2 linked regions of the Haloglycomyces albus DSM 45210 genome follow. The protein of the gene in region 1 interacts with the protein of each later gene in a pairwise test. Links are inferred from orthologs where the notes say so. Each region holds a gene or a part of one and is shown on either strand. Other genes may lie near its edges. The genes, in order: ftsZ and rlmN.

The links.
Region 2: the proteins of ftsZ (region 1) and rlmN interact in binary tests that used the Escherichia coli proteins (3 or more experiments, as listed by UniProt). The link is inferred for Haloglycomyces albus DSM 45210 from one-to-one orthologs.

The regions. Positions count from the first base shown.
Region 1 is NZ_AZUQ01000001.1:2,172,661-2,175,931, forward strand. Bases 139-3,084 are described here. They hold ftsZ (cell division protein FtsZ), read left to right. Parts: upstream 139-1,019; coding sequence 1,020-2,150; downstream 2,151-3,084. Other genes in these bases: HALAL_RS0110170 (cell division protein FtsQ/DivIB), read left to right, coding at 311-952; HALAL_RS0110180 (YggS family pyridoxal phosphate-dependent enzyme), read left to right, coding at 2,110-2,835. Also shown: HALAL_RS19195 (cell division protein SepF), read left to right, coding at 3,128-3,271. UniProt on the Escherichia coli protein: Essential cell division protein that forms a contractile ring structure (Z ring) at the future cell division site. The regulation of the ring assembly controls the timing and the location of cell division.
Region 2 is NZ_AZUQ01000001.1:3,456,481-3,459,605, reverse strand. What follows is about bases 298-3,097. They hold rlmN (dual-specificity RNA methyltransferase RlmN), read left to right. Parts: upstream 298-1,039; coding sequence 1,040-2,155; downstream 2,156-3,097. Other genes in these bases: HALAL_RS0115930 (phosphatidate cytidylyltransferase), read left to right, coding at 298-826. In the rest of the region: more of HALAL_RS0115930, read left to right, coding at 1-297.

The sequences.
Region 1 (3,271 bases):
ATGAGCTTTACCGATGGTCCAGGGGTTTCGATGGGTGGAATCCCTGGACCATCGGTGTTTGAGAACGTCCTGCTTGCCGGGTAGTGGGGACCGTTTCAACCTGAAGGCATGACGGACAAGCGGGCCCGGTGTGATCGAATGACGGAGGGGTTCGGCACCGTGCCGGAATCGGATTCTGTCGTTTTTAACGACGCAATTGTGCCAGTATGACCGCATGTTGCGTGAATCGACGAAGCGATGGAAAATACCCGGACTCGCATTGCCGGCGGGTCGTTCGTGGTTCAGTGCCTTTCGCACATTGAAGCTGTGGTTGGCCGCCGCCGCAGTCGTATTGGTGGCGTTGACCGTGGCGGCCGCGTTGTATTCGCCTCTATTCGCGATTAAGAACATTCGGGTGGAGGGCGCGCACTTTGTCGATGTGGACGAAATTCGGCGCATCGCCGGACCCCATAAGGACGAGAATCTTTTTCGTTTTGACGCTTCGGGTTTGGCCGAGGAATTGGTGCGTCTCCCGGAGGTGAAATCGGTCGAAATAGTTCGGAGCGTTCCCGATTCCGTAGCGATCGAGGTCATGGAACGTCGGCCCTACTTTGCCGTGCGAGACGACGACGGTTATATCATGGCTGATGATCAAGGTGTTGCCTTTGCGACCGTTGACAACACGGCAGAAGTACAGTGGATGGTTGAAATTGACGACCTTTCAATTCTGGAGAAAGTAGCGGTGCCCCTTCGGGAAATTTTGACCGAACTCCCCACATCGATTGCTTCGCAGGTAGAAACTGTTCATGTGACCTCCCTTGAGGCAACCACATTGAAATTGACCGACAGGCGCGTTATACGCTGGGGAGATGACAGTGAGAATGAGATGAAGTCTCGAGTTTCTCTGGCGTTGTTGCAACAAGGGCATCATGAGATTGATGTCAGCGCTCCGCGTGCGCCGACGATAAGTTAGCGTTAAAGAGCGTAGGCTATGAAATTCTAGAACAGATACGTCCAGCGAGAGGGAAGGGCTCAACGCGATGACAGCACCGCATAACTACCTCGCAGTCATCAAAGTCGTCGGTATTGGAGGTGGCGGCGTCAACGCGGTCAACCGCATGATCGAAGCTGGACTCAAAGGAGTTGAGTTTATCGCGATCAACACCGACGCACAGGCATTGCTTATGAGCGATGCCGATGTGAAGCTCGATGTGGGTCGTGAATTGACTCGAGGCCTTGGGGCCGGAGCCAATCCCGAAGTCGGGGCAAAGGCGTGCGAGGACCACCGCGATGAAATCGAAGAAGTCCTCAAGGGTGCCGACATGGTATTCGTAACCTGCGGTGAAGGTGGTGGAACCGGAACCGGTGGGGCACCGGTCATCGCCAACATCGCCCGCAAGGCCGGGGCGTTGACGATAGGCGTCGTGACACGTCCGTTCGCATTCGAGGGCAAACGCCGGCAGACCCAGGCGGTCACCGGAATAGAGGATCTACGGTCCGAATGCGACACACTGATCGTCATTCCCAATGATCGTCTTCTGCACCTGGGTGATCGTGGAATATCCATGATGGATGCATTCCGTCTTGCCGACCAGGTTCTACTCTCAGGTGTTCAGGGAATAACAGATCTGATTACCACCCCAGGCCTGATCAACCTGGACTTCGCCGACGTCAAGAGCGTCATGAGTGGGGCGGGATCGGCCCTCATGGGCATAGGCTCGGCGAGAGGGGAGAATCGCGCTGTCGAAGCGGCGAGGGCGGCCATCGAGTCGCCCCTGCTGGAACAGAGCATGGAAGGCGCACAAGGCGTACTGCTGTCGATCGCCGGAGGTTCGGATCTAGGTCTCTTCGAGATCAACGATGCCGCCGAACTGGTCAGCGACTGCGCGCACGCCGACGCCAACATCATCTTCGGAGCCGTCATCGATGACGCTCTCGGGGAGGAAACCCGGGTCACGGTCATCGCCGCCGGATTCGACAGCGAGGACGATCAATTCGAGATCGCGGAGCCCAAGCGGCTCTCCATTTCCGACTCCTCGGAATCCGGATCGGATTCCTCAGGTGGCGAAAGCGACTCCCGTTCCGACTCCAATCCGTCGAACACGCCCGAACCGCGTAAGGTTCTCTTTGATGACGTCGATGTACCCGACTTTCTCAAAAACGGATCCTAAACGAACCGAAGCACTACGATCCAGCCTGGCCGAAGCGCAACGTGACGTTCACGCCGCCTGCCGCCAGGCGGATCGTGCGCCCGATGAAGTCCGGATCATCGCGGTCACGAAAACGCACCCCCCGGAAGACGCCGCCACCCTAGTAGACATCGGTCAGATCGACCTGGGAGAGAACAAGGCCCAGGAAGGCACTCCCAAAGCCGAACAATTGCGAACCTGGGACCGTACGCCACGCTGGCACTTTCTGGGCCAGCTGCAACGCAACAAAGTGCGCAGCGTGGTGTCGTGGGCCGATTGGATTCACTCGGTCGATCGAACTCGCCTCGTCGATGCCGTCGACCGGGCCGCCGTCGACCGGGAAATTTCGATCTGCCTCCAGGTCAACCTGAACTCCGAATCCGGCCGAGGCGGAGTCCTCCCCGGTGATTTGGAAGCGCTCGCGGAACATGCCGCCGCGTGTTCGAACCTGCGAGTACGCGGAGTCATGGCGGTGGCCCCCCTGGAATGGGAATCAGAACGTGCCTTCGAACGCTTGGCGGATATGTCCCGCGTCGTTCGCCGGGTGGTACCTGACGCAAGTGAGATCTCAGCGGGAATGACCGACGATTTCACCACAGCGATCGAATACGGGTCGACGATGGTTCGCCTGGGAAGTAAGATCCTGGGCCGTCGCCACGGTCGATGAGCTTACCCCCGTGTGGAGACGGTACAGGGGAGGACTTCTGTCACCTACGATCCTGATGGGGTACGTAAGTTCCGCTCATCTATTGTGTTGGTGTGACGCAATATTGCGTAACGGTGCCACCATGTGCTGAACAATCGACACAAAAGCGTCTTTTCCGAGCTGGGCCGAGTTAGGATTGATCTGGGCATGACCAAGCGATATACCCTGTTCGGAACTCGCCCAGCGGGGTAGATCGTCTCGCAGGCCGGCTCTGGGTGGACGCTGCGGTGTATTAAGTGGGAGGAGCTCAACTATGGGGGCAATGCGGAAAGCCGGCGTATGGCTCGGGCTTATCGAAGAAGAGGAACAGGCACGGCGCAGGACGATGTCAGAGGATGTCGACGAATTCGCCGAGGAAGAGCCTGAACCACAGCCGGTGCGTCGCGCTCCACGGCGA
Region 2 (3,125 bases), 1.3 Mb from region 1 along the record:
CTCCACCGAACCCGCTTCCCCGTCTCCGGGCCGTAACCTGCCCATCGCGATCGGGGTCGGGGTCGGTTTGGGGGCCGTTGTCGTTTTCGCTCTTCTCTGGCAGTCGATCATATTCTTCGGTCTGGGATCCGTCGCATTGGCATTGGCCTGCTGGGAAGTCTCCACCGCGATGAACAGAGCGGGCCGACGGGTTCCGATTTGGCCGGTGACGGCATGCGGCCCGTTCATTGCCGCCATGGCATGGTTCGGTGGCGGAACGGGCCTGGCCTTGGGCACCGCATTGGCGGTCGCGGGAATCCTGGTCTGGCGGTTGGCCGAGGGCGCCAGCAGATATCGCACTGACGTCGCCTCCTCCGTGCAGACTCTGATTCAAGTCCCGTTCCTCGCGGGGTTCATCCTCCTTTTGGCCACTTCGGGAGAGAACGGACCTCTGCAGGTGTTGATCTTGCTGCTGATGGTCGTCCTGTCGGATACCGGCGGATACACCGCTGGAGTACTGGTCGGCAACCACCCCATGACTCCGTCGATCAGCCCGAAGAAGTCCTGGGAAGGACTCGGCGGTTCCGTCTTGGCCGCGGCTCTGGGGGGAGGCCTGGCGTGCCATTTCATATTCGAGTTCCCGTTCTATTTGGGCCTGGCGTTCGGGGCCTCGGTCGCCTTGGCTGCTACGCTGGGCGATCTAGCGATATCCGTCCTTAAACGGGACCTCAATATCAAGGATATGAGTCATTTGATTCCAGGTCACGGAGGGCTTATGGATCGACTTGACTCGATTGTCATGGCGGCGCCGGTCGGGTACCTCTGGTTTGCTTACCTGCTGGGATGACAGAACTGCAATAATCCGAATAAGCCGTGACACGACCGAGTTGTTTAGCGTCGCATTCGGTCGAGTGACGATGAAGGTCATATCGTCTCAGAGTCGGTATAATCTGTGACTTCTGCCTAGTGAGAAGGACCGAACAGCCGGTAGTCGGTACTTGAACGGGCACCTGATGCGATTGGCAATACCCACCTATTTCATGCGAGACTGGATCACGACATGTCTGTAGCACTAACCTTGAGCGAACCGAGGCAGCGCACCAAGCCGCCCCGGCATCTCGCCGACCTCAGCCTGACCGATTGCCAGCAGATCCTGACGGATATGGGACAACCGGCGTTCCGCGCTAAACAAATCCGGCGGCAATATTACGCGCGGCATGTGACCGACGCGATCTCCATGACCGACCTGCCGGCCGACGCCCGTGACTCCATCGGTGAGGCATTGCTGCCACAGCTACTGGCCCCGGTGAAAGTAGATTCCTGCGATAACGGGGAGACGGTGAAGGCGGCGTGGCGACTGTACGACAATGCCCTGGTGGAAAGCGTTATCATGTCGTACCCGGATCGGGTAACCGCATGTATTTCCTCTCAGGCCGGGTGCGGAATGGCCTGCCCCTTCTGCGCGACCGGACAGGCTGGACTGACACGTAACCTGTCGACGGCCGAGATCGTCGACCAAGTCGTCCATGCCGCCAAGATCTCCGAGGAACGCGGACTTGGCAGGCTCAGTCATATTGTATTTATGGGTATGGGAGAGCCACTTGCCAACTGGGCGCGATTGAAGAAGGCCTTGCGCATCATCACCGCTCCGAATCCGGAGGGAATCGGGCTTTCCGCGCGTCACGTTACCGTTTCGACGGTGGGATTGGTTCCCGCGATCCGTAAATTGGCCGAGGAAGACCTGCCGGTGACTCTGGCGATCTCGCTACACGCTCCCGACGACGAGCTGCGCGATGAGCTGGTACCGATCAACAATCGCTGGAAGGTTTCCGAGGTTTTGGAAGCGGCCTGGGATTATGCGGCTAAGACCAAACGTCGGGTATCGATCGAGTACGCCATGATTCGGGATATGAACGATCAACCGTGGCGGGCAGATCTGTTGGCGCGCAAGCTAGCGGGTAAGTTGGCGCATGTTAATCTGATACCACTTAACCCCACCCCGGGAAGTAAATGGGATGCCTCTCCCGCCCCAGTTCAAGACGAATTCGTGGCGCGACTACGTGCCGGTGGCGTACCGACTACGGTGCGTGATACACGTGGCCAGGAAATTGATGGCGCTTGCGGGCAGTTGGCCGCTGCTGTGGAGCAAGATCAACGTCAAGACGCGGCCAATTAGGGAAGGTGACTCATACAGTGGCTAGTCAAGGTGATCGTTTTCGGAGGCGAGCGCTGAGTCGGGGATACAAGGTCGATGAAGTGGACGACTTCCTTGACCGTGTGGAAGCAACTCTCGCGGGAGAGCCTGTCGGCAACTCGCCGGTCACTGCCAATGAAGTCGACGACGTAGTATTTCGGGTTCGATTCGGGGGATATGACGAGTGGCAGGTCGATGTTTACCTCGATCGTGTCGCACGGCAATTGGCCGAACTGGAAGAACGCGGAGTATTGGGTTCCGCGCCCGCCCCGGATTACAGCAAGGTAGGGGAGTTGGAGGCAAAACCGGAGGCTGGCGGTTTTGCCGCCCCCGCACCGGCTCCTTCCATCAGTCCAGAACCGAATGCCTTCGCCGCCCCCGCGCCTCCGGAGCCGAATCCCGGTCAGCCCACCACCGTCATGCCCGCTCAGCGGGGGTCGGATCCGGATCCGGAAGGGTTCGCACATTTGCGAGCAGATGACGATGAAGGTTTCGGACACTTGGCTCCGCCACCTCAAGGTGCGGCGGAGGACGACCCCTTCGCACAACGGCCCCCGTCACCGCAGCCTGGGCCTCCAATGGACAGCGGAACGCCCCCGCAACAGCCACAGCCGGGATCGGGTTTCGCGCCGATACAAAGCGACGACACGTTCGTGCCTGCGAATTACGCCTCCACCCCCCACCGCGACGGTCCCCCCGACCCGGCCGCTGCCACGCAACAGCTGCCATTGGCCGGGGCACAGCCTGGACCGGCCTCTCCTGTCCCCCCGGGCTATGATGCGCGTCCGACTGCGGGGCCGCAGGGTGAGAATCCGGCGTCTCCACAGCAGCCGTCCATGGGTGAAACTCCGGCTTCGCCACAGCAACCTTCGTTCGGCGGTCCGGCTGGGCCTGCGGGGCCCGCGGTTCCACCGCAAGCACCAGACGCTGAAGCCGCGGGTTTCGGAGCGGC